Regions from separate parts of the Streptomyces sp. NBC_01294 genome, predicted to be linked through region 1. Evidence: riboswitches for the same ligand, from Rfam matches in the RefSeq annotation. Region 1 holds a riboswitch; each other region holds the start of a gene.
The links. A riboswitch is a leader RNA that binds a small molecule or an ion and turns the genes downstream of it on or off. The one in region 1 is predicted to bind cobalamin.
Positions count from the first base shown of each region.

Region 2: it holds a riboswitch for cobalamin, as region 1 does, so the genes downstream of both, metE (5-methyltetrahydropteroyltriglutamate--homocysteine S-methyltransferase) here and OG534_RS35840 (hypothetical protein) in region 1, are expected to answer to the same signal.
Region 3: it holds a riboswitch for cobalamin, as region 1 does, so the genes downstream of both, OG534_RS01600 (prenyltransferase/squalene oxidase repeat-containing protein) here and OG534_RS35840 (hypothetical protein) in region 1, are expected to answer to the same signal.
Region 4: it holds a riboswitch for cobalamin, as region 1 does, so the genes downstream of both, OG534_RS35115 (CoA-acylating methylmalonate-semialdehyde dehydrogenase) here and OG534_RS35840 (hypothetical protein) in region 1, are expected to answer to the same signal.

Region 1 covers NZ_CP108423.1:7,917,415-7,921,376, forward strand. Annotated here, with positions in the region: gene OG534_RS35835 (prenyltransferase/squalene oxidase repeat-containing protein) at 1-1,424, opposite strand, end outside; cobalamin riboswitch at 1,534-1,666, opposite strand; cobalamin riboswitch at 1,747-1,884, shown strand; gene OG534_RS35840 (hypothetical protein) at 2,005-3,432, shown strand; gene OG534_RS35845 (SDR family oxidoreductase) at 3,943-3,962, shown strand, end outside.
Region 2 covers NZ_CP108423.1:6,991,023-6,994,984, reverse strand. Annotated here, with positions in the region: gene metE (5-methyltetrahydropteroyltriglutamate--homocysteine S-methyltransferase) at 1-1,691, opposite strand, end outside; cobalamin riboswitch at 1,859-2,087, opposite strand; gene OG534_RS31680 (hypothetical protein) at 2,322-2,855, shown strand; gene OG534_RS31675 (hypothetical protein) at 2,928-3,461, shown strand; gene OG534_RS31670 (FAD-dependent oxidoreductase) at 3,551-3,962, opposite strand, start outside.
Region 3 covers NZ_CP108423.1:306,293-310,254, forward strand. Annotated here, with positions in the region: gene OG534_RS01595 (hypothetical protein) at 1-960, opposite strand, end outside; cobalamin riboswitch at 1,081-1,218, opposite strand; cobalamin riboswitch at 1,299-1,431, shown strand; gene OG534_RS01600 (prenyltransferase/squalene oxidase repeat-containing protein) at 1,541-3,962, shown strand, end outside.
Region 4 covers NZ_CP108423.1:7,757,902-7,761,863, reverse strand. Annotated here, with positions in the region: gene OG534_RS35120 (short-chain fatty acyl-CoA regulator family protein) at 1-821, shown strand, start outside; cobalamin riboswitch at 878-1,048, shown strand; gene OG534_RS35115 (CoA-acylating methylmalonate-semialdehyde dehydrogenase) at 1,236-2,735, shown strand; gene OG534_RS35110 (acyl-CoA dehydrogenase family protein) at 2,732-3,883, shown strand; gene OG534_RS35105 (enoyl-CoA hydratase/isomerase family protein) at 3,880-3,962, shown strand, end outside.

The sequences.
Region 1 (3,962 bases):
TGGTGCTTGGAGAGCCACGAGAGGCCCGCGTCCGCGTGGCCGGCGTCGCCGAGGGCGCGCAGGGCCTGGGCGGCCCAACCGGTGGAAGCCGGGCTGCCGGTGGTCATGAAGGAGGCGGAGGGCCAGGCGCCGCTCGCCAGTTGGGACTTCTTGAGCTGGGCCCGCGCCCTTTCGACGGCCGCGTCGTGGCCGCCGGCCCGCTTGAGGGCCAGGGCGATCAGGCCCGTGGAGCTCGCGTCGCTGTCGCACCATTCGCCGGCGCGGATGAGGATGCCGGTGAAGCCGCCGTCCTCGCACTGCAGGCCATTCAGCCGGTTCACGGCGTCGGCGGGAGGCGTCACGCCACCGTTGAGGAGGGCGATGACGGCCATGGCCTGGGCGTCGGCCTGGCCGGTGGTCCGGAAGTCCCCCCTGGTCAGACAGCCTTCGACGGTCTCACCGTCACCGATGTCCCTGGGGCAGACGTACTTGACGAGGTCGCCGAGCAGGTCGTGGCCGCCGAAGGCACGGGGGTCCTTGCCGGTGGCCTCGGCGACGAGCGCGAGGCGCGCGGCGGCGCCGGCGTCGGGGATCCCGTCCTTGCCGGCCGGGTAGGCGTACGCGTCCGTCTGCTCGGGCGTGGCGAGGAAGTCGGCGGCCTTCCGGGCCGCCGGGCTCTCCCTGTCGGTGGCGGCCAGGGCGAATACGACCTCGCTGGTGAGGAAGTGGTTCGGAGTGGTGGAGCCCTCGTCGACGACGCGCTCCCCGTCCGTCAGCTTCCCGGTGAGCCAGCGGGTGGCGGCGGCCACGTCGACCGCGCCCGGCGGAACGGTCGGCGGCACGGTCGGCCCGGTCGGGTCCGGTGAGGGGGCGCCGCCGCCCGCGCGCACGTCGTCGGGGGAGAAGGTGGGCTTGCCCGAAGTGCCGCCGATGTCGGTGCCGCCGAACACCCAGGCGTCCACGTCACCGGGCTTCGGGGTGCGCGACATGGCACCGAGCGGGCTGTAGGTCCAGTTCTTCTGACCGGGCGAGGCGATCCAGTACGACCAGTACGCGGTGGCCTGCGGGGTGAGGACGCAGTCCTCCTTGTCCGGAGTGGGGTACTGCGTACCGGAGTTGAAGGAGCCGTTGCCCATGCGGCAGATGAAGGCCGGGCCGTCGTGGACGGTGCCCTCGGTCGTGAAGCCGCCGGTGTGCAGCAGCTCGTAACCGGTCGTCGGCGTGGTGTCGCAGCCGCGCTCGACCTTGCCGCCGAAGGGTCCGAAGTCGACGGCGACGACGGCGCCGGTGGTGGCCGTGCACTGCTCGATCGGGTCGGCGTTGGCGGACGAGGGAACCGTGAGGAGGGCCACTCCCGCACCGAGCGTCAGGAAGGTCGCGGTCACGAGGGAGAGGAGCCGCCGTCTCGTCCCCGATTGCCGTTTTGCCTGCTGTTCGGTCCCCACCGCAGCCCTCGTCTCTGCCGGGCGGCTGCGTACGTGGCGATGCGCCCCTGCACGGCCTGAGGCCATGGAGAGGCTGCGACGACCACACCGCAATCCGCGACGGCGCTCTTCGTACTGTGGCCCAACACCAGGCATTCCGGCTCGCCCGGGAAGAACCGGGCCTACGGTTGCGGGACAGCGCCGGAATTCGACCGGCTTCCCCTGGTGCTGAGCAGTTATCAGGCGGAGTGCAACACGGATCCCGACGACGCGTCAAGGTGGCCTGAGTCTCAGCGGACCAGCCCCGGGCGGAGGCGGTCCGCGTCACGGATCCGGTGGCTGGCGGTCCCTTGATCACTCGGGTAGCGTCCTGGGCTGCCACGTGGGGGAATCCGGTGCGATGCCGGAGCTGACGCGCAGCGGTGTGGGACGGCGGGGGCCGTTTCCGAGCCCGAATGCCCATCCGGCGATGCACCACAGAAGCCGTACCACGCGTTCCGGACGGCGGCTCTCCGGCCATGCCCCTGCCCCGCCACCGTGAGCGGGCTCCTTGCGGCGTGTCCAGGCAGTGGCCGGCGTCCGCCGATTCCAGGAGCAGGCCATGTCCCGTCCCCGCACGCCCCGTCCCCGCACGCCCCGCCGCCTCGCGCTCGCGGTGCCCGCCGCCCTCGGCGCCCTCGCCCTCACCGCGCTGCCCGCCTTCGCGACCTCGTCGCCGGCGCAGATCGCCACGTCGAAGACCAACGGCGTCGCCTACCTCAAGTCCCTCCAGGCGGCCGACGGTTCGTACGCCGGCTCCGGCCTGTCCAACGAGTGGGCGTTCAGCACCTTCGCCGCCGCCGGCACCGCGGTCGTCGACGTCGCCCCCGGCGGGGACACCACGAAGAACGCCCGGACCGTCTACCGCAACCTTCTGTCCACCGCGGGCTGGCCCTCCGGCGCACCGGTGGTCACCGACTACGAGCGCGGCACCCTGAACGCGTACGCCGCGGGCATCGACCCGGCCCGCGTGTCGGCCTCCCGCAACCTCATCGCGCACGTCTACTCGTACTGGCAGACCGCCGAGGCGGGCTACTTCGGGCCGTCCGGCAACTTCAACGGCACCGTCTTCGCGGCCCTCTCCCTGGGCGGCGCGAAGACCCAGGCCGGCGGCGCCCGTGTTCCGCAGGCACTCACCGACTCGATGGTCACGCGCATCCGGGCCAACCAGCACGTCGACGGCGGCTGGACCTACCAGAAGGCCGAGGGCAACCCCACCGTCCTCAACTCCGCGAGCGACGTCGACATGACCGGCGCCGCGATGGCCGCCCTCTGCGTCTCCGGCGTCCCCAACACCGACACCGACGTCGTCCAGGCCAAGAACTTCCTCAAGGGCAAGCTCGTCGCCAACTCCGGTGCCTTCAACTCCCTGTACGGGGTCAACACCAGCTCCAACGGCTGGGGCGTCGCCGGCCTCAACGCCTGCAGCATCAACCCGCAGACCGGTGACTTCCTCACCGTCAACGGCAAGACCCCGATCGACTTCCTGATCGCCAACCAGTACAACCCGGCGGGCGGCTTCAAGTACAAGCCGTCCGACACCACCCCGACCGCCTACGCGTCGATCGACGCGCTGCGCGCCGTGGCCGGTGGCGGATTCACCACGGCCCCGCCCGTCCCGGTCACCCCCGGGGCCCCGCAGTGGGTCGCGCAGTCCACCTTGACCGCCGGCACCGCCACCAAGCTCGCCCTGACCGTCGACGACGGCGCCGGCAACCTCAAGGTCTGCTCGGTGGCCTTCACGCCGACCGGTACGACCACCACCCTCGGCGACGTCCTGAACGCGGCGACCAGCGGCGCCACCCCGTCGGGCTGTGTCACCGGCGTCACCCCCTCGTCGGGCACCGGCACCATCACTAACGTCAACGGCAAGGCCAACAGCGGCGGCAACACCTGGAAGGTGAGCGTCGACGGCTCCGCCTTCGCCGGCGCGCTCCGCGAGAAGGTGATCAACGTGGGCGACACGATCGCCCTGCGCTGGGGCGCCTGATCCCCTCCGGGTGCGGGGACCCGCGTACGGGCCCCCGCACCCGGAGGCCGGAGTACGGGCCCCGCACCCGGAGGCACGAGTGCGGGCCCGGTGCGCACGGAGCCCGACGAGCCTCCGTGCGCGACCGGGCCGCGGCGATCAGTCCGTCAGATAGGCCCGGGTGATCGTGATCTCCGACTTGCTGCCCGAGGCGTCGGTCACCGTGCCCCGCAGGGACACGTGGCCGCCCTTCGGCGGGTTCTTCACCGTCACCGCGCCGGACGCGACCGGGGCCCTGCGCCAGGTGTAGCCGTCGTCGTACGAGATGGACCGTCAGGGACTTCGGCTTGCCGCCGACGACGGTGACCGGGACGCGGACCCTCCGGTCCGCCGGCGAGGTAGCCGCCAGGATGGGTGCTGATCGGCACGCCTCGGGTGGCGTACGGCCGACGGCGCGCGGCGTCGGGTGATCGGCGAGGTGCGGAGAAAGGGTGACAGGATCTGTCGGGATTGGCGTGAACGATGGATGACATGAGCAACGAGGACATCAC
Region 2 (3,962 bases), 930 kb from region 1:
CCGGTCTGCGACTGGGCGTACGTGGTCCAGCGCACGGTCATCGGGTCGGGGCGGGAGATGTCGCCGGCCAGGACGGGCGGGCGGACGTAGCGGGTGCCGTAGGACTGGACCCAGCCGTGCTGGGTGGCCAGGTAGCCGGTGAGCTGCTCGGCGAAGTACTGGACCATGTCGTTGCGCTCGGGCTCGCCGTGCACCAGGACGTCGATGCCGGCCTTCTCCTGGAAGGCGAGGACTTCCCGGATCTCGGCCTCGATGCGGTCCTCGTAGCCGGTCCTTTCGATGCGGCCGGCCCGCAGATCGGCGCGGGCCGTGCGCAGTTCAGTGGTCTGCGGAAACGATCCGATGGTCGTCGTGGGGAGCACGGGCAGGCCCAGGCGGGCGTGCTGGGCGCTCGCGCGCCTCTCGTACGGCTGGGAGCGGCGGCCGTCGGCGTCCGTGACGGCCGCGGTCCGGGCGCGTACGGCGGGGTCGCGGGTGAGGGCGGAGTTCGCGCGGGAGGCCAGGTCGGCCCGGTTGGCGGCGAGTTCGGCCGTGATCGTCTGCGTGCCGCGGGCGAGGCCGCGGGCGAGCGTGGAGATCTCCGCGGTCTTCTGCCGGGCGAAGGCGAGCCAGCGCCGGACCTGCGGGTCGATGTCCCGTTCGGCGCCGGCGTCCAGCGGCACGTGGAGCAGGGAGCAGGACGCGGCCACGTCGACCCGGCCGGCCAGGCCCAGGAGGGTGCCGAGGGTGGCCAGGGACTTCTCGAAGTCGTTGATCCAGATGTTGCGGCCGTTGACGACGCCCGCGACGAGGCGCTTGCCGGGCAGGCCCCCGACGGCGGCGAGGTCGGCGAGGTTCGCGGCGGCGGCGCCGGTGAAGTCCAGGGCGAGACCGTCGACGGGGGCCTTGGCCAGGACGGGCAGGGCCTCGCCGAGCCGGTCGAAGTACGAGGCCACGAGCAGCTTCGGCCGGTCGGCCGCGGCGCCGAGCTCGCGGTAGGTGCGGGCGGCGGCGTTCAGTTCGGCCGGGGTGCGGTCCTGCACCAGAGCGGGTTCGTCCAGCTGCACCCACTCGGCTCCGGCCGCGCGCAGGTCCGCGAGGACCCGCGCGTACACGGGCAGCAGGCGGTCGAGCAGCGTCAGGGGCTCGAAGTCGGCCGCGACGCCGGGGGCGGGCTTGGCCAGCAGCAGGTAGGTCACCGGGCCGACCAGCACCGGACGGGCGGTGTGGCCGAGGGCCAGGGCCTCCTCCAGCTCGGCGACCTGCTGCGCGGAGTCCGCCGTGAAGACGGTGTCGGGGCCCAGTTCCGGCACCAGGTAGTGGTAGTTGGTGTCGAACCACTTGGTCATTTCGAGCGGCGCCACCTCCTGGGTGCCGCGCGCCATGGCGAAGTAGCCGTCGAGGGCGTCGGTCCGTACGGCGGCGCGGTGGCGTGCGGGGACGGCGCCGACCATCACGCTGGTGTCCAGCACGTGGTCGTAGTACGAGAAGTCGCCGGTCGGCACTTCCGTGATGCCGGCGTCGGCCAGCTGCTGCCAGTTGGTCCGGCGCAGGTCGCGGGCGGTCTCCCGGAGGGCGTCCGCGGTGACGCGGCCCTTCCAGTAGCCCTCGACGGCCTTCTTCAGTTCCCGGTTCCGCCCCTGTCGGGGGTAGCCGTACACGGTGGCCGCGGTGGCCTGTACTGCGGCGGCGGCTGGGGTCGTGCGGGTCACGGAACTCTCCTTCGCGAGCTTTTCCTGTGGACCCGGTGAGGGCCTCAGGCGCGAAGGGATGACGAACCGGACGGACCTCGACCGTTGACCGGGCACCTGCCCGCGGCCGTCCGCCTGATGTGTCGCCGACCCGCCCACGAGGTCACCGGGATTTCCGCGCGCGATCGGTCGCACACGGGCAACGGGCAGGTCTTCGGACTCGCGGGCACGTCTCGTCGTACGGATGCCGTACGAGACTCCTACTGGCCGTCGCTTCCCAGACCCGGCCGGGCCCAGTGCGTATGACGGCGGTCGTTCCCGCTCACCGCTGCGGGGCAGTCCCGGATTCCCACCGGGTTCCCTCTTACGACGCATCCCGCCTGGCGGACGGGGCGAACCAGCTGCCCGGCCAGAGTAGATGGCGTTCCCCGGCGGCGGGCGGAGGTGTCCAGCATCCGGATGTCGGGATGAGACGTCCGGGTCTCCCGCTCCTCACCGACCGGCGAAACCCGGCCATGGCGTGAATTGCGTCACTGAGTCGCGCATTGTGTCCCCCTTGTCCGTTTGCCACTTCGAACTGCCTGGTCAGGGCGCTAGGTTGCAGCTCTCTGCATCGAGATCACCCGATACTCACCGGAAGGCCGAGGACGTATGGCCACTCGTTTGTCCGCGGCGCGGGCTGCCCTGGTGGCCGTTGTGGCGTGGGGATCGCTCACCGGCTGCGCGGCCGACGAGGAAGGACTGCAGTACGCGACCGACTACGGGAACCACGAACCGCTGGGCGTGGTCGGCCATCCCACCTCCGACTCCCTCCGGATCACCCAGAAACTGATCTGGCGGATCGCCGACGGGAAGGCCGACGAACTGGCGTCGCTCGCCGCCGACGGCGACGAGGTGAACGGCGAGAGCCGCACGACCGCGCAGAACTGGATCCAGGCCTTCCGCAAGGGGGCCGGGGGCAAGGTGACCGCGGAGTTCTACGACGAGGGGTCCGTGCGGCAGATCGTCGTCGTGTACTTCCACGACACGGCGCAGACCAAGGCGTTCCACGTCCGCATCACCGGGAGCACCGGAGAGGGCGGCTGGCGCGTGAGCATGCGCGAGCCGGATCCGAGGGAGGCCTCGGCGGTCCCCGAGTGGGTTCCGAAGGCGCCTGGGGGTCTCGGCTCGAAGACTCCGCGCTGACCTGACCGATCACATTCATCTGGAGGCATGTTGTTCCCTCGTAGAGGTCGCCGCCCTCGGGCCGCGGTCCCCGTGAGGCCGGCGGCGGCCCTGCGGGCCGCCCTCGTCTGCGCCCTGGCGCTCGGCGCGCTCACCGGCTGCTCGAGGGAGTACGACGCCGAGGACGTGCAGTACGCCGGGGACTACAGCAGCCACCCGCCGCTCGCGGTCGTCGGGTACCCGTCCACGGGCACGTTGGGGATCACCCAGCAGGTGGTGTGGCGGATAGCCGACGGGAAGGCCGACGAGCTGGCGTCCCTGGCCAACGACGCGCAGGACAAGGGCACGACCAAAAAGACCGCCGAGAACTGGATCGCCGCGTTCCGCAAGGGCGCCGGAGGGAAGGTCACCGCGGAGTTCTACGACGAGGGGTCGTACCGGCAGACCGTCGTGCTCTACCTGCACGACACCGGCCAGATCAAGGAGATCCACGTCCTGCCCGGGAGCACGGAGTACAGGGACGTCTGGCGGGTGAGCATGGGCGAGCCGGACCCCGCTGAAGCCACCGCCGTAGCGCCTTGGGTGCCGAAGAAGCCGGGCGAGCTCGGTTCGACGATGCTCCCGTGACCTGATCCGGCCCCGACCCGTCAAGGGGTGTCGCCCCCGCGGGAAACCGCGGGGGCGACGCCCCTTCCCGTTCCCGCCGAGGAGGAGGGTCAGGTGCGGTCCAGCAGGGTGGTCAGCACCTTCTGGAGCACCACTTCCGGGTCCATGACGGCTTCATCGGCCGAGCGCCACGCCACGAAGCCGTCCGGGCGGACCAGGACCGCGCCGGCCGCGGTGGTGCCGTGCACCTCGGCCCAGTCCGCGCCGTCCTCCGGGATCAGGTCGGCCTCCGGCCCGGTGCCGATCCCGTACGCGTCCAGGCGCACGTTCATCCGCTTGGCGACGGACCCCGCCGCACCGCTCCACGACGTGCCCTCGGAGCTGAGCAGGACGAACGACCGCTCGTAGAGGTCGACGGTGGACTTCCGCTCCGGCACCCCCGGTGCGCGCAGCCACATGTGCGGCGCCCGGGTTCCCGGCTCGCCGCGGAGCGCCATCCGTTCGGGCAGGACGGGCAGGTCC
Region 3 (3,962 bases), 7.6 Mb from region 1:
GAAGCCGCCCGCCGGGTTGTACTGGTTGGCGATCAGGAAGTCGATCGGGGTCTTGCCGTTGACGGTGAGGAAGTCACCGGTCTGCGGGTTGATGCTGCAGGCGTTGAGGCCGGCGACGCCCCAGCCGTTGGAGCTGGTGTTGACCCCGTACAGGGAGTTGAAGGCACCGGAGTTGGCGACGAGCTTGCCCTTGAGGAAGTTCTTGGCCTGGACGACGTCGGTGTCGGTGTTGGGGACGCCGGAGACGCAGAGGGCGGCCATCGCGGCGCCGGTCATGTCGACGTCGCTCGCGGAGTTGAGGACGGTGGGGTTGCCCTCGGCCTTCTGGTAGGTCCAGCCGCCGTCGACGTGCTGGTTGGCCCGGATGCGCGTGACCATCGAGTCGGTGAGTGCCTGCGGAACACGGGCGCCGCCGGCCTGGGTCTTCGCGCCGCCCAGGGAGAGGGCCGCGAAGACGGTGCCGTTGAAGTTGCCGGACGGCCCGAAGTAGCCCGCCTCGGCGGTCTGCCAGTACGAGTAGACGTGCGCGATGAGGTTGCGGGAGGCCGACACGCGGGCCGGGTCGATGCCCGCGGCGTACGCGTTCAGGGTGCCGCGCTCGTAGTCGGTGACCACCGGTGCGCCGGAGGGCCAGCCCGCGGTGGACAGAAGGTTGCGGTAGACGGTCCGGGCGTTCTTCGTGGTGTCCCCGCCGGGGGCGACGTCGACGACCGCGGTGCCGGCGGCGGCGAAGGTGCTGAACGCCCACTCGTTGGACAGGCCGGAGCCGGCGTACGAACCGTCGGCCGCCTGGAGGGACTTGAGGTAGGCGACGCCGTTGGTCTTCGACGTGGCGATCTGCGCCGGCGACGAGGTCGCGAAGGCGGGCAGCGCGGTGAGGGCGAGGGCGCCGAGGGCGGCGGGCACCGCGAGCGCGAGGCGGCGGGGCGTGCGGGGACGGGGCGTGCGGGGACGGGACATGGCCTGCTCCTGGAATCGGCGGACGCCGGCCACTGCCTGGACACGCCGCAAGGAGCCCGCTCACGGTGGCGGGGCAGGGGCATGGCCGGAGAGCCGCCGTCCGGAACGCGTGGTACGGCTTCTGTGGTGCATCGCCGGATGGGCATTCGGGCTCGGAAACGGCCCCCGCCGTCCCACACCGCTGCGCGTCAGCTCCGGCATCGCACCGGATTCCCCCACGTGGCAGCCCAGGACGCTACCCGAGTGATCAAGGGACCGCCAGCCACCGGATCCGTGACGCGGACCGCCTCCGCCCGGGGCTGGTCCGCTGAGACTCAGGCCACCTTGACGCGTCGTCGGGATCCGTGTTGCACTCCGCCTGATAACTGCTCAGCACCAGGGGAAGCCGGTCGAATTCCGGCGCTGTCCCGCAACCGTAGGCCCGGTTCTTCCCGGGCGAGCCGGAATGCCTGGTGTTGGGCCACAGTACGAAGAGCGCCGTCGCGGATTGCGGTGTGGTCGTCGCAGCCTCTCCATGGCCTCAGGCCGTGCAGGGGCGCATCGCCACGTACGCAGCCGCCCGGCAGAGACGAGGGCTGCGGTGGGGACCGAACAGCAGGCAAAACGGCAATCGGGGACGAGACGGCGGCTCCTCTCCCTCGTGACCGCGACCTTCCTGACGCTCGGTGCGGGAGTGGCCCTCCTCACGGTTCCCTCGTCCGCCAACGCCGACCCGATCGAGCAGTGCACGGCCACCACCGGCGCCGTCGTCGCCGTCGACTTCGGACCCTTCGGCGGCAAGGTCGAGCGCGGCTGCGACACCACGCCGACGACCGGTTACGAGCTGCTGCACACCGGCGGCTTCACGACCGAGGGCACCGTCCACGACGGCCCGGCCTTCATCTGCCGCATGGGCAACGGCTCCTTCAACTCCGGTACGCAGTACCCCACTCCGGACAAGGAGGACTGCGTCCTCACCCCGCAGGCCACCGCGTACTGGTCGTACTGGATCGCCTCGCCCGGTCAGAAGAACTGGACCTACAGCCCGCTCGGTGCCATGTCGCGCACCCCGAAGCCCGGTGACGTGGACGCCTGGGTGTTCGGCGGCACCGACATCGGCGGCACTTCGGGCAAGCCCACCTTCTCCCCCGACGACGTGCGCGCGGGCGGCGGCGCCCCCTCACCGGACCCGACCGGGCCGACCGTGCCGCCGACCGTTCCGCCGGGCGCGGTCGACGTGGCCGCCGCCACCCGCTGGCTCACCGGGAAGCTGACGGACGGGGAGCGCGTCGTCGACGAGGGCTCCACCACTCCGAACCACTTCCTCACCAGCGAGGTCGTATTCGCCCTGGCCGCCACCGACAGGGAGAGCCCGGCGGCCCGGAAGGCCGCCGACTTCCTCGCCACGCCCGAGCAGACGGACGCGTACGCCTACCCGGCCGGCAAGGACGGGATCCCCGACGCCGGCGCCGCCGCGCGCCTCGCGCTCGTCGCCGAGGCCACCGGCAAGGACCCCCGTGCCTTCGGCGGCCACGACCTGCTCGGCGACCTCGTCAAGTACGTCTGCCCCAGGGACATCGGTGACGGTGAGACCGTCGAAGGCTGTCTGACCAGGGGGGACTTCCGGACCACCGGCCAGGCCGACGCCCAGGCCATGGCCGTCATCGCCCTCCTCAACGGTGGCGTGACGCCTCCCGCCGACGCCGTGAACCGGCTGAATGGCCTGCAGTGCGAGGACGGCGGCTTCACCGGCATCCTCATCCGCGCCGGCGAATGGTGCGACAGCGACGCGAGCTCCACGGGCCTGATCGCCCTGGCCCTCAAGCGGGCCGGCGGCCACGACGCGGCCGTCGAAAGGGCGCGGGCCCAGCTCAAGAAGTCCCAACTGGCGAGCGGCGCCTGGCCCTCCGCCTCCTTCATGACCACCGGCAGCCCGGCTTCCACCGGTTGGGCCGCCCAGGCCCTGCGCGCCCTCGGCGACGCCGGCCACGCGGACGCGGGCCTCTCGTGGCTCTCCAAGCACCAGTTCCCCGAGGGCGGTTTCGGCTTCGAGGCGGACGACACCGCATCGCGCGTGTTCGCCACCGTCCCCGTCGCCGTCGCGGGTGCCAAGAGCGACCTGGTGGCCCTGACGGGCAAGAAGGCCGACCCGACGCCGACGCCGACCGAGCCCAAGCCGACGCCCACGGATCCCAAGCCCACACCGACCGAGCCCAAGCCGACGCCCACCGAACCGAAGCCCACACCGACTGAACCGAAGCCCACGCCCACCGCCCCCAAGCCGACGGTCCCGCCGGGCGACGGACCGGACATCAAGAAGGGCGTGGCGTACCTCACCGCCCCCAAGCAGCTGATCCAGGGCCGCTACTACGAGAGCGAGCCCGGTGGGGGCCGTGCCGACTACGGCATGACCATCGACGGCGCCTACGCCCTCGCGGCCACCGGCGGTGACAACGCGACGCTGCGCAACATCGTCGACTTCTTCGACAAGGGCGGCAAGGACGCCCAGAACCGCGGCATCCACGACTGGACCCTCGTCGGCACGAAGTACGCGTCCGGCGGCTCCATCGGCAAGGCCGCCGTGCTCGCCGAGGCCGTGGGCCGCGACCCCCGCAACTTCGGCGGCCAGGACCTGATCTCCGCGCTCGCCAAGATCACCTGCCAGGCCAAGACCTCGACCCGCCAGGAGTGTGCGTCCAAGGGCAACTACGCCTACGCCACCTCCGTCTTCAAGCAGTCGCTCGGCGTCATCGCCCAGGTCCGCGCCGGCGAGACGGCCGCCGCGGCCGAGCCGATCGCGTACCTCAAGAGCCTCCAGGACCCCTCCGGCGGCTGGGTCAGCCTGATCGGCGAGCCCAGCACCACCGAGGTCGACTCCACCGCCATGGCCGCCATGACCGTGGACCTGCTGCCCGACGCCGACTCGCAGCGTGCCGTGGACCAGGCGCTGGCCTGGCTCGCGGCGCAGCAGAAGGCAGACGGCGGTTTCGAAGGCGCCTCCGGGAACTCCGTCAACTCCGCCG
Region 4 (3,962 bases), 160 kb from region 1:
ACCACTACGACGCGACCGCCCGGGTCCTGCACCTGTCGAACCGGCTGCGGCCGGGCCAGCAGGCGTTCCGGATGGCCACGCAGCTGGCGCTGATCGAGTACGGGGCCGAACTGGACCGGCTGGCCACCGAGGACTTCCCGCCCGGCTCCCCCGTGCACGCCCTCGCGCGGATCGGCATCGCCAACTACTTCGCGGCCGCGCTCATCCTCCCGTACACGGCCTTCCACACCGCCGCGGAGGAGTTCCGCTACGACATCGAGCGGCTCACCGACCACTTCGGGATCGGCTACGAGACGGTCTGCCACCGCCTCAGCACCCTGCAACGGCCCAGGCTGCGCGGGGTTCCCTTCTCCTTCGTCCGGGTGGACCGGGCCGGGAACATGTCCAAGCGGCAGTCCGCCACCGGATTCCACTTCTCCCGCGCGGGCGGCACCTGCCCGCTGTGGAACGTGTACGAGGCCTTCGCCGCGCCCGGTCGCATCCACGTCCAGGTCGCCGCCATGCCCGACGGGCAGCGGTTCCTGTGGACCGCCCGCGCCGTCACCCGCCACCGCGGCGGCTGGGGCGAGCCCGGCAAGACCTTCGCGATCGGGCTCGGATGCGAGATCCGGCACGCCTCCCGGCTCGTGTACGCCGACGGGCTCGACCTCGACAACACGGCGGCGGCCACGCCCATCGGCATGGGCTGCAGGCTCTGCGAACGCCTCGACTGCCCGCAGCGGGCCGTCCCGCCGCTCGGCCGGGTCCTGGCCGTCGACGAGAACAGCAGCACTTTCATCCCGTACCCGGTGACCAGGAACTCCGCCCCGGCCCACGGCTGACGGACGCCGGCGCGCGGCAGGGGGGTCTGGACTTACTAGGACGTCCAACTATATGTTCGCCGCACAAGGTCCGCGGTGCAGGGAAGCCGGTGAGAAACCGGCACGGTCCCGCCACTGTGACCGGGGAGTGTGCTGCCATCCACACGCCACTGACGAGGTCTGTCGGGAAGGCGGGCGGCACGCGGTGATCCGGGAGTCAGGATACCGGCCGCGGAACGTTCCGTGTTGTCCACGAGGATGGAGCAGACACGCATGGCACCGGTTTGTACCCAGGACCCTGGTGATCCGGCGGAGCGCGCGCACACCTGCGCACGCTCGTAGTTCTCACGGCCTTCCCCAGCGGCGCACCCCACCGGGCGCGTTCGCCGGTCCGCCGTGCCATCCCCGGATCCAACCTGACGAGAGCAGGCACCCATGGTCCGTGAACTCACCCATTTCATCGGCGGCAAGCACACCACCGGAACATCCGGACTCTTCGCCGACGTGTACGACCCCAACACCGGCACCGTCCAGGCCCGCGTCCCGCTCGCCGGGCGCGCCGACACCGAGGCGGCCATCGCGAACGCCGAGGAGGCGCAGGCGGATTGGGGCCAGTGGAACCCGCAGCGCCGCTCGCGCGTGCTGCTGCGCTTCCTCCAACTGGTCGAGGGCGAGCGGGACTCCCTCGCCCGCATGCTGTCGGCCGAGCACGGCAAGACCGTCGCCGACGCGCACGGTGACCTGCAACGCGGCCTGGAGGTGGTCGAGTTCGCCGCCGGCGTCCCGCACCTGCTGAAGGGGGAGTTCACCGACAACGCGGGCACGGGCATCGACGTGCACTCCCTGCGCGCGCCGCTCGGCGTGGTCGCCGGGATCACCCCCTTCAACTTCCCGGCGATGATCCCGCTGTGGCAGGCCGCACCGGCTCTGGCCTGCGGCAACTCCTTCATCCTGAAGCCCTCGGAACGGGACCCGTCCGTACCGCTGCGGCTCGCCGAGCTCTTCCTGGAAGCCGGCCTGCCGCCCGGCGTGCTCAACGTGGTCAACGGCGGCAAGGAGGCCGTCGACACCCTCCTCGAAGACCCCCGCGTGCAGGCCCTCGGCTTCGTCGGCTCCACCCCGATCGCCGCGCACATCTACGCCACCGCCGCCGCCCACGGCAAGCGCGCCCAGTGCTTCGGCGGCGCCAAGAACCACATGATCGTGATGCCGGACGCCGATCTCGACCAGGCCGTGGAGGCGCTCATCGGCGCCGGATACGGGTCGGCCGGCGAGCGCTGCATGGCCATCGCCGTGGCCGTCCCCGTCGGCGAGGAGACCGCGGACGCGCTGGTGGCCAAGCTGAAGGAGCGCATCGCCACCCTGCGCGTCGGCCGCTCCGACGACCCCGAGGCAGACTTCGGGCCGCTGGTGAGCCGTGACGCGCTCGACCGGGTCAACCGCTACGTGGGCATCGGCGCCACCGAGGGAGCCGAACTCGTCGTCGACGGACGCGGGTTCACCCTGGCCGGGCACGAGAACGGCTACTTCGCCGGCGCCACCCTCTTCGACCGGGTCACCCCCTCGATGCGGATCTACCGGGAGGAGATCTTCGGGCCGGTGCTGTCCGTCGTACGGGCCGCCGACTACGAGGAGGCACTGCGCCTGCCCACCGAGCACCCGTACGGCAACGGCGTCGCGATCTTCACCCGCGACGGCGACACCGCCCGCGACTTCACCCGCCGGGTGGGCGCCGGCATGGTCGGCGTCAACGTGCCGATCCCCGTCCCGGTGGCGTACCACACCTTCGGCGGCTGGAAGCGGTCCGGTTTCGGGGATCTGAACCAGCACGGACCGGACTCCATCCGCTTCTACACCCGGACCAAGACCGTCACCTCGCGCTGGCCCTCCGGGGCCAAGGAGGGCGCGAGCTTCACGATCCCGACGATGGGATGAGCGCCGTGACCACCCTCACCGAGGACCAGCTCGCCCTCGCCGAGGTCACCCTCGACTTCGCCCAGGAGCACCTGGCCCCGTACGCCGTCGCCTGGGACCGGGACAAGCACTTCCCCGTCGAGGTCATCCGCCGGGCCGCGGTCCTCGGTCTCGGCGGCGTCTACGTGCGGGAGGAGCACGGCGGTTCGGGGCTCGGCCGCGCCGACGGCGTCCTCGTCTTCGAGACCTTGGCCACCGGCTGCCCGTCCATCGCCGGCTACCTCTCCATCCACAACATGGTCGCCTGGATGATCGACCGCTACGGGGACGCCGCGCAGCGCCGCCGCTGGCTGCCGGGCCTGTGCTCGGCCGACTCCCTGGGCAGCTACTGCCTCACCGAACCCGGGGCCGGCTCCGACGCGGGAGCCTTGCGCACCCGCGCCGAGCGGAACGGCGACCACTACGTGCTGACCGGCGTCAAGCAGTTCATCTCCGGCGCCGGGGCCGCCGGGGTCTACATCGTCATGGCCCGCACCGGCGAGAGCGGGCCCGGCGGGATCTCGGCGTTCGTCGTCGCACGCGAGGACCCCGGGGTCTCCTTCGGCCCCAACGAGCACAAGATGGGCTGGAACGCGCAGCCCACCCGCCAGGTCGTCCTCGACGGCGTGCGCATCCCCGCCGACCGCCGGCTCGGCGCCGAGGGCGACGGCTTCCGCATCGCCATGAACGGCCTCAACGGCGGCCGGCTCGGCATCGCCGCCTGCTCGCTCGGCGGCGCCCAGAGCGCCCTGGACCGCAGCCTGGTCCACCTCGCCGACCGCGAGGCCTTCGGAGGGCGGCTCCTGGACGCCCAGGCGCTGCAGTTCAGGCTCGCGGACATGGCCACCGAACTGGCCGCCGCCCGCGCGCTGGTCCGGCAGGCCGCCGAGGCCCTCGACTCGGACGATCCGCTGGCCCCCCGGCTGTGCGCGATGGCCAAGCGTTTCGCCACCGACACCGGCTACACCGTCGCCGACCGGGCTCTGCAGCTCCACGGCGGATACGGCTACCTCGGCGAATACGGCATCGAGAAGATCGTCCGCGACCTGCGCGTCCATCAGATCCTGGAAGGCACCAACGAGATCATGCGGGTCATCGTCGCCCGCGGACTCACGGAGACCCTGCGATGACCCACGCACCCCACGCACCCCACGAAGACCGCGACCACGTCCTGCTGCGCACCGAGGGCCACGCCGCGTACCTCACCCT